DNA from 4 places in the Exiguobacterium sp. s11 genome. Region 2 is predicted to be linked to each of the others. Evidence: riboswitches for the same ligand, from Rfam matches in the RefSeq annotation. Region 2 holds a riboswitch; each other region holds the start of a gene.
What was found. A riboswitch is a leader RNA that binds a small molecule or an ion and turns the genes downstream of it on or off. The one in region 2 is predicted to bind S-adenosylmethionine.
Positions count from the first base shown of each region.

Region 1: linked by a shared signal. The riboswitch ahead of KNQ12_RS06435 (methionine ABC transporter ATP-binding protein) and the one ahead of KNQ12_RS13365 (LLM class flavin-dependent oxidoreductase) in region 2 are both predicted to bind S-adenosylmethionine.
Region 3: linked by a shared signal. The riboswitch ahead of KNQ12_RS11080 (2,3-diketo-5-methylthiopentyl-1-phosphate enolase) and the one ahead of KNQ12_RS13365 (LLM class flavin-dependent oxidoreductase) in region 2 are both predicted to bind S-adenosylmethionine.
Region 4: linked by a shared signal. The riboswitch ahead of msrA (peptide-methionine (S)-S-oxide reductase MsrA) and the one ahead of KNQ12_RS13365 (LLM class flavin-dependent oxidoreductase) in region 2 are both predicted to bind S-adenosylmethionine.

Region 1 is NZ_JACSNF010000001.1:1,200,452-1,205,287, reverse strand. Features, by position in the region: gene KNQ12_RS06445 (MetQ/NlpA family ABC transporter substrate-binding protein) at 1-465, opposite strand, end outside; gene KNQ12_RS06440 (methionine ABC transporter permease) at 493-1,158, opposite strand; gene KNQ12_RS06435 (methionine ABC transporter ATP-binding protein) at 1,148-2,161, opposite strand; SAM riboswitch class I at 2,246-2,351, opposite strand; gene KNQ12_RS06430 (aminotransferase class I/II-fold pyridoxal phosphate-dependent enzyme) at 2,414-3,601, opposite strand; gene KNQ12_RS06425 (alpha-glucosidase) at 3,750-4,836, shown strand, end outside.
Region 2 is NZ_JACSNF010000004.1:157,345-162,180, forward strand. Features, by position in the region: gene KNQ12_RS13360 (ATP-grasp domain-containing protein) at 1-683, opposite strand, end outside; gene KNQ12_RS13365 (LLM class flavin-dependent oxidoreductase) at 680-1,738, opposite strand; SAM riboswitch class I at 1,813-1,915, opposite strand; gene KNQ12_RS13370 (DUF975 family protein) at 2,025-2,663, opposite strand; gene KNQ12_RS13375 (DUF817 domain-containing protein) at 2,857-3,642, opposite strand; gene KNQ12_RS13380 (YczE/YyaS/YitT family protein) at 3,796-4,461, shown strand; gene KNQ12_RS13385 (MarR family winged helix-turn-helix transcriptional regulator) at 4,616-4,836, shown strand, end outside.
Region 3 is NZ_JACSNF010000003.1:13,734-18,569, reverse strand. Features, by position in the region: gene KNQ12_RS11090 (methylthioribulose 1-phosphate dehydratase) at 1-185, opposite strand, end outside; gene KNQ12_RS11085 (2-hydroxy-3-keto-5-methylthiopentenyl-1-phosphate phosphatase) at 182-841, opposite strand; gene KNQ12_RS11080 (2,3-diketo-5-methylthiopentyl-1-phosphate enolase) at 838-2,028, opposite strand; SAM riboswitch class I at 2,099-2,200, opposite strand; SAM riboswitch class I at 2,407-2,510, shown strand; gene mtnK (S-methyl-5-thioribose kinase) at 2,589-3,755, shown strand; gene mtnA (S-methyl-5-thioribose-1-phosphate isomerase) at 3,752-4,801, shown strand; gene KNQ12_RS11065 (sugar ABC transporter substrate-binding protein) at 4,813-4,836, shown strand, end outside.
Region 4 is NZ_JACSNF010000003.1:34,501-39,336, forward strand. Features, by position in the region: gene KNQ12_RS11185 (SH3 domain-containing C40 family peptidase) at 1-899, shown strand, start outside; gene KNQ12_RS11190 (putative quinol monooxygenase) at 958-1,251, opposite strand; gene KNQ12_RS11195 (M20 metallopeptidase family protein) at 1,329-2,507, shown strand; SAM riboswitch class I at 2,570-2,673, shown strand; gene msrA (peptide-methionine (S)-S-oxide reductase MsrA) at 2,769-3,299, shown strand; gene KNQ12_RS11205 (winged helix-turn-helix domain-containing protein) at 3,531-4,130, shown strand; gene KNQ12_RS11210 (MFS transporter) at 4,145-4,836, shown strand, end outside.

The sequences.
Region 1 (4,836 bases), on a different contig from region 2:
AATCCAGCCTTGTTCCGCAAGTAAGTTCAGTGCCCGTGCTTGGTTCGTCGGATCATTCGGCGTCGCGACTTCAGCACCTGTCTTGACGTCGTCAAGTGTCTTCGCTGTCTTACTGTATAGTCCCATCGGTGCTGTCGGAACCGTGATGAGTCCTTTTAAATCGAGGTTCTTTTCTTTAGAGAACGTCTTGAGATAGATCGAGTGTTGGAACAAGTTGGCGTCGATGTTCCCGCTACCGAGAGCGATGTTCGGTTGGATGTAATCGCTGAACTCGACAATCTCGACTTTATAGCCTTTCTTTTCGAGTTGCGGCTGGATCGCTTGTTTGACCATGTCGCTATACGGACCGCTTGTCGCACCAATCTTGATCGTCTTGTCCTTTTCATCAGCACTGCTGTCTCCACATCCCGCGAGGACTCCTGCACCGAGTAAGGCTGTTGCTAAAAAGGCATATCGTTTTTTCATGATTCCACTCTCCCTTTGCATGTATGATTAGCGTTTATCTGTTTTTCGCGCCAGTTGATTGCCAAGTGCTTGAATACTTTGAACGATGACGATGAGCACGACGATCGTCACGATCATGATGAGATTATCGTAGCGATAATAACCGAAACGGATCGCGAGGTCACCAACACCTCCACCGCCGACGATACCAGCCATCGCTGAGAAGCCGATCAAGCTGATCGTCGTTAATGTGATGCCCTGAATGATGCCAGGGAGTGCTTCCGGTAAGAGGACACTGACGATGATCCGTAATGGTTTCGCCCCACATGCTTCCGCCGCTTCGATTAGACCAGGCGGAATCTCGCGGAGTGACGTCTCAACGAGTCGCGCGAGAAACGGAATCGCTGCGACACTGAGACTGACGGATGCTGCCGTCGGACCAATCGTATTGTCGAGTAAGAACTTCGTTAACGGAATGAGGGCAACCAGCAAGATGATGAACGGTAGCGACCGGACGATGTTGACGACGAAGTCAAGGACACGGCGGACGGCAAGGTTTTGAAAAAATAATCCCCGGTCGGTGACGAACAAGAGAATCCCGAGCGGAATCCCGACGACCAATGCAAAGGCAAGTGAAATTCCTACCATCCACGCCGTCTCGCCGAGTGCCTTCAAGAGCTCAGGTAACATCGTTTGAATACGATCAAGCCACATCCTGAATCACCTCGAGTGCATGAAGTTCCGTCGCGAGCCAGTCGAGGGCAGGAGCGATTTGGTCGGATGATCCCGTCAAGCTGACAATCAGGACACCGAAGGCGACGTCTTGAATGTAGTCGACCTTGCCGTGCAAGATGCTGACTGAGATATCGTAACGGCGGATTGCTTCTGATAACGTACTCTCACCGGTCTTCTCGCCCGTGAACTGCAAGCGGATGATCTTGCCTGGAGTTGCCTGTAAGATGCGTTCCGGCAATTCGATTTGTAGTGCCGTATCGACGTAATGTTTCGTCACCGGATGCTTGGCTTGACTGAACAAGTCATAGGTTGAGGCGACTTCAACGACTTCACCTTGCGACATGACCGCGACGCGATGGCAAATCTGTTTGACGACATCAATCTCATGCGTGATGAGGACGATCGTCAACCCGAGTCGTTCATTCAAATCCTTCAGCAGTTCAAGGATCTGTAGTGTCGTAACGGGGTCAAGAGCGGATGTCGCTTCATCACATAACAAGACGGTCGGATTGTTTGCGAGTGCCCGGGCAATCCCGACGCGCTGTTTCTGCCCACCGCTTAATTGACTCGGGAAGTTCGTCTCAAATCCTTCAAGTCCGACGAGCGAGACGAGTTCGCGAATCCGCTCCGGGAAATCTGCTCGTTTGACGCCAGCGGCCTTGAGCGCAAAAGCGATGTTATCCGCGACGTTGCGCGACTGGATCAATTGGAAATGCTGAAAGATCATTCCTGTCCGCAAGCGAAGTTGACGCAAATCTGCTTTTGACATCCCGCCGAGCGAGACACCGTCGACCTTGACGGTTCCTTGTGTCGGATGCTCGAGCCCGTTGATTAGGCGAAGCAACGTACTTTTACCGGCACCAGACTCACCGATGATTCCGAAGATTTCTCCTTTTTGGATCGTCAAATCGACATCCCGTAAGGCAAAAATCGGGGTCCGGTCTCGGACGAACCGTTTTGTAATGTGTTTGAATTCAATCATCCGCTCATCTCCTCATACAAAAAAAGTCGCTTTTTCCTAGTAGCGGAGCAACCAGAAAAAAGCGACGAAAGTGTAAGATTTCGTAACTTATCTCTCAGAATGAAAATCATTCTGTAGGATGTGGCACCGTTCCTTACAGGTGGTTGCCGGACGTCGTTGGGCCTAATCCCTCGGTCGCTCTCGATAAGTAGTTATGCTGTTGGGATTTACTTTAACGGAAATGATTCCCATCTGTCAAATGTTTTTTCAGAATTATTCCGCAACAGGTGTCCGGAACAGGTTGAGCGTTCCGATTCGATCGACGGCTTCTTCTAGACGTTTGACGTCAGCAATCAAGCTGATCCGGACGTAGCCTTCACCGTATTCGCCGAAGAAGGATCCAGGGGTCACAGCGACATGTGCTTCGTCAAGCAGGTGATCCGTGAAGCTTTGGGACGTATAACCTTCCGGAACAGGAAGCCAGACGAAGAAGGAACCGCCCGGTCGTGGTCCACTCCAACCGATCGCATCGAGTTTTGCGAACAACGCATCGCGTCGTGTTTCATACAAGCGACTTAACTCACGGACGCACGTCTGGTCACTCGTGAGGGCGACGGTCGCCGCATGCTGAATCGGTGTGAAGGCACTGACGTAGAGATGTTCTTGGTACGTTTCGATGCTTGAGATGACGGACGGATTTCCGATGGCAAAGGCAATCCGGAAGCCGGACATGTTGAAGCGTTTCGAGAGTGAGAATAGCTCGATTCCGACGTCTTTCGCCCCTTCCGTCTGCAAGAAACTTCGCGTCGGACCATCGAAACTGATACCGCCGTATGCTAAGTCATGAACGACACAGATATCATGGGCATCGGCGAAAGCGACTGTCTGTTCGAAGGCTTCTGCCGTCGCGGTCGCACCCGTCGGATTACTCGGGTAGTTGAGGAACAACATCCGGGCACGCTCAACGTCCGTCGTATCAAGTAAGTCATAATCCGGCAAGAAATCATTTTTCTCGAGCAACGGAAGTGTGATCGGGTAAGCACCAGCGAGTGCGGCACCAGATAGGTAATCCGGGTATCCTGGATCCGGGACGATGACTCCTTCTCCAGGGTTGACGATCGTCTGCGGTAAAGCGACGATTCCGGCTTTACTGCCGAGCAGAATCGCGACTTCCGTTGCTGGATCGATCGTGACACCGAACTCAGTCGCGTAAAAGTTTGCGACAGCTTGTTTTAGAAAATCATGTCCACGAAACGGTGGATATTGAAGGTTCGTTGGCTCGTCGATAGCTTGTTTTAAGGCATCGAGGATATGTACAGGCGTCGTCTGGTCGGGTGTTCCTTGACCAAGTGTGATGACATCGTGTCCGGCAGCTTTTACAGCACCGATTCGGTTCGCGAGTTCAGCGAAGACGGGAGCAGGAAGCCGATCAATGGCGATGGATGGAGCGAAATGTTTCATGGATGAATGCCTCCTTCGTAGTATTGTCGTCAAGGATAACGAATATTCAGTCAAAAGAAAAGAACTTTTTCGAAATTTAAAAAAATTGTCGGATAAACAGGTACAGATAAGTGGAGCGGGAATAAAGAGTAGGGAGAGGAGTGGGAAGATGAAGCGAGCTAACTGGAAAGAGGCAGTCGTCTATCAAGTCTACTGGCGTAGCTTTAAAGATTCGAACGGGGATGGGATCGGTGATTTAAGAGGTGTCATCGAGAAGCTTGATTACATCGCTTCACTTGGTGTCGATGTCGTGTGGCTGAATCCATGTTATCGTTCCCCGGACGTCGATAACGGCTATGATATTGCCGATTATTACGAGATCATGAAAAAAGCGGGAACGATGGGAGATCTCCAGGAGTTGATCACGGCTGCTCATGCCCGTGGATTAAAGATCATTCTCGATTTAGTCGTGAACCATACGAGTGACCAGCATGACTGGTTCCGTCAGTCATGTGAGCGGATCAACGATAAGGATGACTGGTACATCTGGAAAGACGGCACGAAAGAGACGCCTCCGAACAACTGGCGCTCGTACTTTGCGCCAAGTCCGTGGACGTGGAGTGAAGAGCGCGGGCAGTATTATTTTCATTCCTTCGCCAAAGAACAACCGGACTTGAACTGGGAGCACCCAGCTGTGAGGCAAGCAATCTACGATATGATGAACTGGTGGATTGCTCAAGGGATCGACGGCTTCCGGATGGATGTCATCAACTTGATCAAAAAACGGTCGTTCGAGGATGTCGCCAATCCGTTTGATCTCTCGTACCTTGGGAATCAGCCAGGTGTGCATGACTTCTTGCAGGAGATGCATGCGAATGTTCTCGCTGGTAAAGACTTGTTTACAGTCGGTGAGATTCCGTTCGTCGGTCCAGAAGATGGACTGTTATATGTCAGTGACGAACGAAAAGAACTCCGGACACTGTTTCACTTCGAAATCGCGGACGACATGGAAGCGATGGATCTCTTACGATTCAAGGAGATTCAAAAACGATGGTACGACGTCTTATACCCATTAGGTGTCAATTCACAGTTCCTCAACAACCATGATCATACACGACAAGTGACGCGCTTCGGCAGTGAACGATACCGGGTTGAGAGTGCGAAACTACTCGGTTTGATGTTGCATACGTTACCGGGCATTCCATACGTGTATCAAGGAGAAGAGATCGGGATGACGGGGATTCGCTTCTCGGATC
Region 2 (4,836 bases):
TCTTCACCAACTGGGCAGAACAAGTCGTCGATTACACATGCATCCGCTGGGCAAAGCTCAAAACCTTCTGATGTATCGACTCGAACCGCGTAGACGAACTTTCCACCTACGAACTCACAACGTGTGATGTACGGTTCTGGTGCTTGAATATACTCTTGAATCAACGTGATGCCATCGACTGGTTCGTCGAATGTCGGACCGTCGAGATAAGCTTCAAGTGCTTCAATCGAGTGGAACAGCTGGACGCCGAGACCTTTTCCGGCACGGTTGTGTTTCGTGATGAATGACGAAACACCGATTTCTTTTGCTGCTTGTACGATTTGATCGCGTCCGACGGCAGCCGTCGTCTTCGGTACACGAATCCCAGCCTTCCGCAACGCCGTGTATTGATTGACTTTGCTGACTTCAAGACGAAGCGCACGCGTTCCGTTAAAGACGGTCCGGTCATGCTCTTCTAACCAAGCGAGGACCCCTTCCGTCAATTCCGGCGCGTAACGATGCCCCCGCGTATGCGAAGAGGCACTCATCCGGCTGTAAAAGACGCCTTCTGGCGGCAGTTCGTCCAGCGGAACGATCCCTTCATTCAAGTGCCACTCTTCATACGGTAACTCGAGTTCTTCGAGACGTTTGATGAGATGGTCCGTCCATTCTTGATTTTCGTGGAGAATATGAATTTTTGTCATGATTGTTGACCTACCTTTCGTTTCGCTTCGACCAGTGGCATTACGTCACGAGCAAAACGTTCCATTTCTTCGAGTTGTGGTGAGAATTGTAATAAGAGTAACGTGACACCAACAGCTTCGAATGCTAGAATCCGTTCAGCGATTTGTTCTGGTGTTCCGATTAAATTCGGACGTAGACCACGGTTCGAGACGGAATAATCGTTTCGTTCGACCTGTTGTTCGAGTTGCGATTTACTGATGAAATCTTGATAACCGGCATAACCGGCGCTGTCTTCCTTAACGTCCGTGATGCGTTGCCACTCAAGAAGCGCTTCTTCTTCCGTATCCCGACAAATGATGTAGGCAGCAAGACCGAAGCTCTCAAGCGGTGCGTGTCCCGTCGCTTCCCGGCGTACTTTCATATCATTGATTTTATGAGCTACTTCTTCAACAGTGCCTCCATGCATGACGTAGGCATCACAATGTTCGACGATCGTCCGTTTTCCGGCTTCACTCTCTCCACCAGCGTAGAGCTTAATCCCCGGACGCTGGATGGGTTTCGGATGGAGTTCTGCCTGTTCGATCGTGTAGTGATGACCGAAGAAGCTGTACGGTGACGCATCTGCCCATAGTCCTTTCATGACCGTGACGAACTCTTCCGTCCGGGCATAGCGCTCATCATGTGCAGTAAAAATACCGTTGTATTGTTTTGCTTCTTCTGCCCACCAGGCTGAGACGACATTGAGCGTAAATCGCCCTCCACTCAACTGATCGATGTTTGCCGCCATCTTCGCCGTCGTCGCTGGATTATGGAACCCGGGACGAACCGCTGTCATGATCTCAAGGCGTTCTGTTGTTGCAGCAATCGCCGCTGCCGTTGTCCATGCCTCAAGACTCGGTTCCTTGATGCCTTTGATATCGTTCAAGTTCAATTCCGCAATCAACGTCGTCGAGAAGCCGATGCGTTCAGCTGTTTGTGCGACTTGTTTCGCATAATCGAATGTTGCTGGCATCTGTTCATCCTCGACGTTACGTAACCATCCCCCAAAAATCGGTAACCAAAAACCATACTCCACTCCATCGTCCCCCTTATCATAAAAAAACGCTCTTTTCGAAGTTCGAAAAGAGCGACGGTATCTTGTCCTGTCCGCTCTTATCTTCAGAAGGTATTCCTTCCTGGAAGTAGCACCTTCCGCCATAGCGGGGTTGCTGAAGTGTCTTCGGGCCAGTCCCTCGACTTCTCTAGATAAGATGTGTTGCATTCATCGTACAGAATTCATTGAACTAAAGCAACCATTAAACCGTCTTTTCCTATCGGATTTATTTCAAAGAAAAATCCCGACGTAGTGTCGGGATTCCGGATTAATATGGTGCGACGAAATCTGATGTTGGCTCTGGTGCTTGTTCACCACGAACACGATCATAGAATTTGGCAAGCGTGACGCTGAAGTATGGTCCAACCCATAAGACAGCAAGACCAAGTGTAACGATTACAAGTAATGCCCAACCAATGAATGATAGGAAGAGTAAGAATGCTTCCATCTTGTGACCATCCATGAGTTGGCGTGAACGCGTGATGGCCTCGAGGATACCGATCGATGGTTCATCTCGAAGGATGTAGAACGTCAACAAGTAAGAGAATGACTTGATGATACCAGGGATGATTAAGAGTAACGTCCAGAGCGCGATAAAGATGAACTGAACAATGGCCAGCCCCACCACTTTCAGGAACATACCATATGGCTCAAACAAATCCGTCACTTTCGTTTCTTCGCCACGAGCAATCGACATGGCAATCCATGTCCAACCGACTCCTACTGGAATCAATAAAATCGACACCAATGATACAACGAGATCTATACTACTAGACGGCTCATCGATATCCGATCCAAATAAATTAGGAACACCCTGAATAATACTAAACAGCAGAAAAGCTAGGACTGCAAATCCCCAACGACCGCTGAGCGACTCCTTCGCTGCTTTCTTTAATTGAGATGACATGAGTAAGGTCCTCCTTGAAAAATAAGTTCTCACCTTACTCTACGGCTTAAAATTTCTAATGTTTCACTCTTTTTTCAATAATTTCCCGTCTCGTTGCTGGTTGAGCCAAGCACGCTCAAGTTGTCGTCCACATGTTAGAACGAACGTTGAACATCGAAGCGCTTCATCGCAAACGAAATGTCATGTTTTTCGTCTATGTACGCTGATATATCTCCACAGCCGGATCCTGACGCTTGTATTTCGCGACGATGACGATCAAAACCGTGATGATCACAAGCAGGAACCAAGAAGACAATTTTCCAAGATCAACGACTGCCCAGCCTCCTTCCTGATGCGGATAGACCCAGCCTTTAAAGAACGTCACGATGTTCTCCGCGATCCAAATGAAAAAGGCAATCAGTAAAAAGGATAGGACGAGCGGCATCCGGTAGATCGTCTGCTCGATCGTAAAATGAACCCATGACTTATAGAAGACAAGGACGACGAGGACCATCAATAGCCAGCGTGCATCGAAGATCCAATGGTGGGTGAAGAAGTTGAGATAGACGAGACTGCCTACGCTGATCGCAAGCCAAGGCGGTGGAAATGCTGTGAAGCGTAAATGAAATCTTCGGAACGCTTGACAGACATAACTTGCGACACTTGCATACATGAATCCTGCATACAAGGGAACACCAGCCACTTTCGTTAGAGCCTGTTCCGGATAACTCCAAGACCCAACGTTCACTTTGAACAGTTCAAGTGCTAGACCGATGACGTGAAACAATAAGATCAGTTTGAATTCCTCCATCGTTTCATAACGTGTGACGAGTAAGACGATTTGGACGAGAATACACCATAGCAACAAGAGATCATATCGAGCAACCGTTTCAGTAGGAAGATAACGTGAAAGAGCAAGCGCTGCGAAAATCATCACGGGAAAGACGCAACAGACGGCTTCTATGTATGTAAAACGAATCAGGTGCCGGATCGCTTTCATCCTGTCATCTCCTTTTTTCTTCAGTATACGTTTCTCTTTCGACCTTCCCCTCCTTCTTAAGATGGAAAAAACGGAAAATTTCGTCTTTCTTCTTCTACTTTCCTCATGATACAGTTAACGAATCAATTATTTTTAAGAAATGAGGTGTTAGACATGACGCGTCATCGTGCTTCCTGGTTATTACGCGCTACGTTAAAGTGGGGACTCTTCCTACTCGGTTTATTTTTACTCGCTCTCGGCTCATCGATGATGATCACGGCTGAACTCGGTGTCTCGACGTGGGATGTATTACATCTTGGTCTCCAAAAGAAGACGCCACTATCCGTCGGAACGATCATCTTACTTGTTGGTCTATTACTCGTTTTCGTTAAGTACGCATTAGACCGCGTCACACCGCAAATCGGAACGCTCGTCAACGCGATTTTCGTTGGTGTCTTCATGAATCTTGTGCTTGGTTCTCATCTCTTACCCTCTTTTGAATCGATCTGGTTGAATACGCTCTGGCTGATTTTCGGTATCTTCATCATTGGGATGGGCGCTGGTCTGTATGTCGCTGTCGGATACGGGGCTGGTCCACGTGATGGGTTGACGCTGACACTTGCAGAGCGCTTCGGAACGTCGATTCGTCTGATGCGGACGATCATGGAAGTCACGGCATGCGGCATCGGTTGGTTGCTTGGGGGACCTGTTTTCTTCGGTACGATCCTCTCGATTTTCTTAATCGGACCATTCCTACAATTTTGGTTGTTCTATTTCCGTCGGATCATTGCAGCGATCGATGCAAAAGGAATTCCAGCGTCTAAACGCCAAATTAGCTAAGTCGCCTGACTCGATATCATTCCGCGTGAATGATATCTCTTTTTATGTTAAAAGCAAATAAGTTGCGTCATCAAATTAAACACGTTATATTCGTTTACATATCAATCTTTGATACGTCAAAGGTTTCTTCGAACGAAGAGAAGGATGTGATGGATTGAGTATCTCCTGCACTGAAAAAGGACGGTTGATCTATGCACTCGTTTCTGTCAATAAGACGATTGCTCAAAAATTCGATCTCTGTACGGATGGTTTCAGTCAGACTCGAATGGATCTACTCGCTCAACTACAAGTCGATCAAACGATTAGCCAAAAAGAGTTACAAAAACGCGTCAATGTCGATCATGCGGCAGTGACCCGTCATCTCAAGCACCTGGA
Region 3 (4,836 bases), on a different contig from region 2:
TCGACATGAACGAAGTCGTCAGGAGTCGTCTGCCGTTTATCTTTTCCGCTTGCCGTCACAAGGAATTCAACCGGGACACCGGATGTCCGAATGGCGAGATTGCCACTCGTACCAGGGAACCAATCGCGCGCCGCAAGCTCTTGTTTGATGGCGCGTAATTCTTCATAGCGTCGCATGAATGTCATGTTGTCACCTCCGCTCGTGTTAAATCATGAACGATATCGTGGAACGTCTCAAACGGTGTATAGGCGATATCGTTCTCTTCACACAACGTGATCAGATAATCACGGGCATAGACACGATCCGCTTGTTTTGCGAGTTCGAAGTCCGTCACCGAGTCGCCGATGACGATGATGACGTCACCGTCTTTACGTAGTGTCCGGGCAACGGACGTTTTACAACAGCCGCACCCGTTCGTACAATGGGCATCGCAGGCGTTTGGCCAATCGATATGGACGAATGGACCACTGAAATCAGCGACGTTACAGTAAATCTGTTCTTGGTCGAGGAAGGGCGCTAAGATCGGTTCGACGAAAAAGTCCATTCCACCGCTGACGATCGAAAAATCGATGCCTTGACGACGACTGTACTGCAGTAACTCCGAAAATCCGTCGCGAATGACCGCACGCTCCAACAAAAAGTCAAGATAGGCTGTTTTTCCGTCAGACGGCAGAAGTGAGAACATTTGCCCGACACCACTCTGGATCGATAACGTCCGGTCGAGTACGCCGTGTTTCAACGGTTCGAAGTCACTCGCTGGCGCAAATGCCTGCATGAGTGCGATGATGTTATCCTGTGTCGTCACCGTCCCGTCGAAGTCACAAAGAATCCGTACGGTCATGACTTGATCCCCCAAGCGTCGAGGGCAATTCGTAATTCTTCATGACGCGATGCTGCCGTCGATAGGGATTCATTTGCGAGTGCCGCATCGAGTGCCTGACGGAAAGCAATGACGCCAGCCGCAGCACCTTGCGGATGACCATGTACGCCGCCACCGGCGTTGATGACGGAATCGATCCCGAAGTCCCGTACGAGTTGAGCGACGAGTCCAGGATGAATACCGGCTGAAGGAACCGGGAAGATCGATTTCGTCTGCCCGAGACGGGTCGCTTCGACCGCGATGCCACGGGCGACATCCTTTGGCAAAGCGACATTGCCGTAAGGAGACGGGAATAGCGTCAAGTCTGCTCCAGCAGCGCGCGGTAATGTGCCGAGTAAGACAGGAGCTGCGACTCCGTGATTCGGGCTAGCGATCAACGCACCGCTATATGCCGGATGATTGAAAATCGGAACGTTGATTTCCGGATCACTTGCCAGTTCGCGTAAGACGTCGAGTCCGTATGTGAAGGTATTCAGCAAGAAAGCAGTCGCTCCAGCATCAATCAATCGCTTGGCTTGATCCTTGAGCGTAAAGACGGGACCACTGAGTGTGATCGCATATAACGCACGTTTACCGGTCCGGTGGAAGTGAGCATCGATGACCTCACGTCCGATTCGTGCCCGGTCAATCGTCGGTGTCAACGGATTGTCGTATAGGATCTCATCGTCTTTGACGAGATCAATCCCACCAGCGAGTTGTCCTTCGAGTTGATCACGAAGGAACGATAAATCGCGTCCGATGACTCCTTTGAAGATGCTCATTAACAATGGGCGATCTTCGACACCGATCAAGGAACGGACCCCTTCGATCCCGAATTTCGCACCTGGAAAGTCCGACGTAAATGTATCGGGTAGTAGCAATTCCGTTAATTTGATTTCACCGTCGAGTGAGAGTTTCCCGAAGACGGTCGTCAGAATCGCAGAAAAGTCGCGCGATACGTTATGTTCCGGGTAACGAATCGTGATATATCCTTTGCCATCGCGCTCTTCGGTATGTACGACTTCCCCTTTGAACGAGGCGAGTTGTTGTTGTTCGAGATGATTCAGTTCCGTCCAAGAACCGACTGTCAGACCAAGCGCGAGTTGTTCAGCGCGCTGCTCGAGTCGATCACGGGCAGCCAATTGATAAGTAGCAGTGATATAAGCCATGTCTTTCCTCCTTCAACAAAAAAATGGTCTCTCGTCAGCGACAAGAGACCATGAATGATTCGAACGTGGACTCTTATCTGTCAGCTTAGTAGCTGCAAGAATTAGCACCGTGCCAAAAGGTCGGTTGCTGCGACATCGTAGGGCTTGTCCCTCCGTCTGCTCTTGATAAGAATTTGGATGAAATTGTGAAATCTAATTGCAATTTTTACATGAGAATCGTGACTTGTCAAACTATTTTTAGAAAATTTATTTTTTTGAAAATACTCTTTCTATAGATGACTTAAAAATGATGTCCGTTTCTGCTTGATTTCGATTTGACAGCGAGGAAGTCGATTGCGTAAGATTCAAATCAATATCACACACGACAACTACATACGACTCTTATCGCGAGTTGGCAGAGGGAATTGGCCCGATGACGCCGCAGCAACCGACCACTAGGCACGGTGCTACATCCAACAGACGTTTCGTCTGAGAGATAAGAGGACGCAGTGACTTTTGTGCGCCTCTTTTCGATGACGAAAAGAGGCGCTTTTTCGTGTATCACATAGGGGGAAACTGAGATGACATACAAAGCATTCACGGAACAGGACGCGATTGATCGTGTTCGGACATTAGGACTGATCGGCGACGGAACCGTCGAAGCAGAAGAGATTGGCGACGGGAATCTTAACCTTGTCTTTCGGATTCGAGAAGGCGAACATCGCTTGATTCTAAAACAAGCATTACCATATGCGAAGGTCGTCGGTGAGAGCTGGCCGTTATCGCTCGAGCGGGCGTGGATCGAGCAATCCGCACTCCGCGAATTCGCACGGCATGCCGTGCCGTTCGTACCACGTGTTTTTCATGCTAGTCACGAAGAAGCGTATACAGTCATGGAAGATCTTTCGCATTTGACGATCGTTCGAAGCGGTTTACTCGCAGGTGAACAGTATCCGTTGCTTGCGGAACATATCGGTTCTTATCTCGCTCGGACGTTATTCCATACATCGGACTTTGCGCTTGGTCCGGTTGAAAAGAAACGTGTCGCCCGAACGTACTACAATCCAGACTTGTGCGACATCACGGAAAAATTAATCTTCACGGATCCATTTCATGACGCGGAGACGAACGAGATTGAAGCCGGACTCGAAGAAGAGGTGGCACGTCTATGGGCAGACGATGAGTTGAAACGCGAAGTCGCAAAACTCGAAGCGCTCTTCATCACGAAAGGAGATGCATTGCTGCACGGCGATCTACATACAGGAAGCATCTTCGCCTCGGCGACGGAAACGAAAGTCATCGATCCAGAATTCGCCTTTTATGGTCCATTCGGATTTGATGTCGGGCAGTTCATTGCGCATCTATTCTTCGCAGCATATCCGGATTACCCTACACGACGTGACGCCCGAATCAAGGATATCGATACGTTCTGGCTGACGTTCGCTTCAACGTTCCGTGCGTTATGGGAACGGGAAGCCGTCGAACCATTCCAGGCATCAGGACTCGTCGATGATGTACTGAGCACGATCTTGCAGGATGCCCTTGGCTTTGCCGGTTGCGAATTGATTCGGCGGACGATTGGTCTTGCACCGGTCGCTGATTTAGAATCAATTGATTCAACGACGGAACGCTTAGAGCGGAAACGTCACGCGCTCCGTCTAGGAGCGGCGTTAATCAAACGCCGTACAGAATGCCGGACATTCGATGATTTACGAAACTTTGACGTAACGGAGGAACTTAGCCGATGACTACATTCGTTCAAAGTATCCGTTACGAAGACCGTGTCTTGACGATTCTCGATCAGACACGTCTACCGCAGGAAGAGCACTATGAAGTCATTGCTGATCTCGCGCAAGCCGTTGAGGCGATTAAACAACTGCGCGTTCGGGGCGCACCTGCGATCAGTTTATTTGGGGGATTCGTGCTCGTTCAAGAAGCATACCGGTTTGAAGCGGCGCTTCCGGTCTACAAGCAAGCCTTGCTTGAGACATCAGCGACGTTACTCGCGACACGACCGACGGCCGTCAATTTGCGAAATGTACTCAATCAGCTGAATCCAATCATTCAAGACGGGACTTCGGTAGAAGAGATTCGCGAACGGTTGGAAAAACGGACGGTCGCCTTATACGACCAGGATGCGCAGACGTCACGTCAAATCGGGATTCATGCACTGGAATTGTTCCAGTCAGGCGACCGGATCCTAACGATTTGTAATGCTGGATCGATTGCGACCGCTGCTTATGGAACGGCACTTGCGCCGTTCTACATCGCAAAAGAACGCGGCATCGAATTATCCGTTTTTGCGAGTGAGACGCGACCGTTACTGCAGGGAGCACGATTGACGACATGGGAGCTGCAACGTGCCGGCATCGATGTCACGTTAATTACGGACAACATGGTCGCCCATACGCTGAAAGAAAAACAGATCGATGCGATTATCGTCGGTGCCGACCGCATTACACGAAACGGCGATACGGCGAATAAAATCGGGACGTTCCAATTGGCATTGCTTGCTCAAGCTTTTGGTATTCCGTTTTACGTCGCAGCACCGCTCTCGACGTTCGACTTCTCGCTCGTTTCCGGAGACGCGATCGAAATCGAAGAACGTGATCCGCAAGAAGTGACGACTGTCCAAGGTATTGCGACAGCACCGGAAGGCGTCGCCGTCTTCAACCCGGCGTTTGATGTCACACCACACACATTCATCACGGGCATCATCACCGAACTTGGTGTCATCACGCAACCGAATGAAGAAACGATTGAACAATTAACAGGGCTTCAACCCCTCGGATAAGGAGATATGTCATGAAAAAACTAGCTTACGCCGTC
Region 4 (4,836 bases), on a different contig from region 2:
AATATAACAATATCTTTGGTTTCGTCGATTCGAGTCGGATCGGACTAAATAAACCAAAAGCAAAAGCGAAAAAAGGGACAACGTTTTATGTCCATCTGGACCAAACGCCACTCTTCTCTGCTGACGTCGCTTACAGTCGGCCAGCTGCCTATTTGAAAAAAGGGACAAAATTGATTGGTCTGAAATCAATTGATGATGATTTTTGGCAAGTTCGCTTAGCCAGCGGTCAAACGGGTTACGTCCTCAACCCTTATATCAGCACGAGCAAACCCGATATGAAACTGACACAAAAAGCAATCAATCGAACGAAAATCTATACCGTCAAACAGACGACATCCTTCTTTTCGAGTCCAACCAGTCCAAAAGGCAGCGGACTCGTTGAGCAAGGCAAACGTGTTTATCCGCGTCACCGGGTCGGAAACTTCTATGTCATCCAGTCAGGCTGGACACCCGTCTATCTTCCGGTCTCAGCTGTGACGATTACGTCCGATAAACGGGTCATTAAAAAGAATAACACGCGCGGTGAAAAGCTGATTCAAGCAGCCGTCCAACATATCGGTACACCTTACACATGGGGATCGCAAAATGCCGTGAACGGTGGCTTCGATTGTTCCGGTTTGATTCACTACGCGACAAATAAGGCTGGAAAATACGGTGGTCGGACGAACGTTCGCGGCTACTGGTACGGTGCTTTCTTTACGAATCGCCGGACGAGTATCTCGAGTGGTAAACGCTCAGATATCGTCTTCTTCCAGAACACCTACACGGATGGTCCATCGCATATCGGAATCATGCTCGATAGCGAACACTTCATCCATGCGGGCGGTTCACAGCTCCAAATCAACTCGATTTATGAACCGCGTTGGCAAGAGCATTTCCTCGGATTTAAATCGATGTAAGACAAAAAAAGACGAAGCCGTCGAATTCGACGGCTTCGTCTCTTCTTATCGCAACACGTCAGAATGTCATCTCGACGTATTTCGTCACTTGTCGATCCATCAAGTACAACTCGATCTGTTCACGATAGGCTTTATAATGATCGGATGCGATATGCACTTCAAGTGCCTCTTCGTCCCGATACACTTCATACAGCATGAATTGATGCTCATCCTCGATCGATTGGTGCAAGGAATAACGTAAGCATCCTTCTTCTTTTTGTGAGTCATGATAGACCGTTTGTAGAATCGGGAAAACTTGATCCGCGAGTCCTGCTTTGATTGTAAGTACAGCGTTGACGACGATTTCTCCCATGTTTCATTATCCCCTTTCGTGATTACCTGTATCTGTACCCATTTTCACGAAAAAACACACGTCAAAGGAGCTTGAAGATGCAAACTCAACTTTTTGAAGCACTCGAACAATTCGAACCGACGATGATCGCGTTACGGCGTGATTTCCATCGACATCCGGAACTCTCTTTTCAGGAAGTCCGCACACCAGAACGAATTGCAAACTTTTACGCGGAACGGGGCATCCCTCACGAAACAGCCGTCGGAGGTCGTGGTGTCGTCGCGACGATCGAAGGCAAACACCCTGGCCCAACGATTGCGGTCCGTGCAGATTTTGATGCTTTACCACTTCAAGAAGAGACAACACTTGCTTTCCGGTCAATCCATCCCGGTGTCATGCATGCCTGTGGACACGATGGGCATACGGCGATGGTGATGGCTCTTGCTGCTACGCTCTATCCGTTACGGGATCAATTGCAAGGAACGATTCGAATCATTCATCAGCATGGAGAAGAGGTCTTTCCTGGCGGAGCCATCCAAATGATCGAAGCCGGCGTTCTCGAAGGCGTCGATGCGATTTTCGCGACACATCTCGAAAATGATTTACCGGTTGGTACGATTGGGTTTCGGGAAGGACATACATTATGTGCGATCGACGAATTCGAAATCATCGTTCATGGTCAAGGTGGGCATGCCCAGGCACCGCACAAAACAAAAGATGCGCTCGTCGCTGGGGCACAACTCATCTGCAACTTACAACACCTTGTCAGTCGACGGGTCGATCCGTTCGAACCCGCTGTTCTTGCAATCGGATCCTTCCACGCAGGAACGGCGCCGAACATCGTCATGGGTGAAGCACGCATCGTCGGGGAGATCCGGACGTTCAATGAGACATTGCGGCATCAGCTCCGACAAGAAGTCGACCTTGTCGCCAAAACGACGTGTGCCGGCATCGGTGCTACTTATTCGATTGACTTCACGACGGGTTACCCGGCGCTTTGGAATCATCCGGACGAGACAAAACTTGTTCAGGAAGCCGCTTCTTTCTTACCGGAAGCATCTGTCCGGTCACTCACACCGATGATGGCGGCGGACGACTTCGCACATTATCTAACACACGTCCCGGGAAGTTACTTCTTTACCGGCTCCGGATATACGGACGGTCGCATCAATCATCCACAGCATCATCCGCAATACGAAATCAACGAACAGGCGTTATTGGTTGGTGCGAAAACACTCGGAGCGACGGTTTTACGTGCCTTGAAACCTAAGGATTGACTTTATTTCTATGTGAATGGTATCATCACAACAATGATAACGAATGACATCAACTTCATATACCCTTATCAAGAGTGGACCGAGAGATCTGGATCGATGACGTCCCAGCAACCTGCGTATAGCAAGGTGCTACGACCAGCAAAGCGAAAGCTTTGGTTGATAAAAAGCGGCGACTCCTTTTGCAACCAAGCGAAGGAGTCGTTTTCGTTTTTCTCGCTGTCAGACATACAATGGGAGTTTCCCACGGAGAGGAAGAGACGGATGGAAAAAGCAACATTTGCAGGTGGATGTTTTTGGTGCATGGTGACACCATTTGAAGAATTACCAGGAATCGAGGGAATCGTATCAGGTTACATGGGCGGTCACGTCGACAATCCGACGTATGAGCAAGTCAAAACAGGAACGACGGGACATCTCGAAGTCGTCCAAATCACGTTTGATCCGAGCCTATTCCCGTACGAGCGTCTGCTCGAACTCTACTGGCCACAAACGGATCCGACGGATGCAGAAGGTCAATTCCAAGATCGTGGCACGCAGTACGCACCAGCGATCTTCTATCATACGGATGCGCAGCATGAAGCAGCAATCGCTTCCCGTGACGCCCTTGCTGCAAGCAATCGTTTCAAACAACCCATCGTGACGCGGATCGATGCCGCTTCTGAATTTTATCCGGCGGAAGAGTACCATCAAGACTTCCATAAGAAAAATCCAGAACACTATAAAAAAGATCGTGCTGTCTCTGGTCGCGATGCTTTCATCGAGCAGGAATGGAAAGATACGATGACGGTCTAATCACCTCGAACCACATACAGTAGCTGAGACTGATTTCAAACATCTCGTTCTTCCCCTACTTTCCAGTAGAAAGTGGAGGATGACCGAGATGTCACTGGAGTCAGTCTTTTTGTATGTAAACAAATGATGTATTCTTTACCAACACCCTCACACAAATTTGTAACCGTTTACAAATGAAGTCTTTTGTTTTACGGTTAATAAAAATTAACCGGTTAAAAAGGAGATGATTGCATGGAACAAAAAGCGATTCACATATTAGAGAGCTATGAACAGTTAAAAGTGATCAGTGATCCGTTACGAACAAAAATCCTCATGTTTCTCGTCGAAAAACCACACACGGTACATCAGTTAGCCCACTTGCTGACGTTATCCCGCGCAAAGATCCTCTATCATGTACGAGAACTTGAAAAGCATGACTTGATTCGCCTCGTCCGGACGGAAGAACAGGGCGGCAATCTATTGAAATACTATCAAGCGATTGCTCGAGGCTACATTCCTGCCGATCATCTACTGAACTTCGTCGAGACGAACGAAGCGACCCGGCAGTCGTATCTTGAGGTATTGGACCGAGCAAAGACACGCGTCCTCACCGCTCCAACTACTGCTTTTTCTCCTGTGTCTTCAAACGTTGAAGACTGGATGAGCTTATCGCTTCAAAAGGAACTGACGATGTCTGAAGCCAATTTTCGGCAATTTTCTACCAAATATCGTGCTCTATTGGACGAGTTCACACGGTCCCCTTCACTAGACGAAGAAGATAAAAAACACTTCTATATCATGACGACTGCCTTTGCAATTGATGAACCACTATTTGAGAATGACGACGTCTAAACCGGAGGTGCCATATGCTGCCTGTTGAAATGGATACGCAACAATCGCTGTTTAAAAATCGATCTTTTTTATTTTTATGGGGGTCCGGTATGTGCTCTGCCCTCTCCCTATCAACCTATCTGTTTGTTGAACAATGGTATGTCATCCATACGCTAAACCAGGCGTCATATCTCGGATTCGTCCTCATGGCCACCTTGTTACCCCGTATTTTTCTCATGTTGTTCGGTGGCGTCTTATCCGATCGCTATAAACGTTCGACGATCATGCGCATCTCGAGCGCTTTACGGATCAGTTTCATTCTCTGTCTTCTCGTATTACTTCATGCCGATCAGCTTACATTGCTGACGATTTTAGGATTTGCCTTTCTATTCGGTAGTGTGGATGCATTCTTTTCGCCGGCGAATGCTTCCTTACTGCCTACACTCGTTCCGAAAGAACAACTCACTAAAGCCAATTCTCTGATTCAAACATCTAATCAAATCGCCCTTTTTTCAGGTCCGATTCTTGGTGGGGTCATCCTCAGCTATTCTTCTTACTCGCACGTTTTTCTCGTAATTTTCGGAACACTCTGTCTGACGCTCCTTTTCACGTATGGTATTCGTGAATCTAAGATCAAGCGAGCACGTCAGCATTCAGCTCTCTTTGAACTAAAAGAAGGGCTACATTACGTCTTTCACCTTCAGCAACTCAAGCAGACACTTTTTCT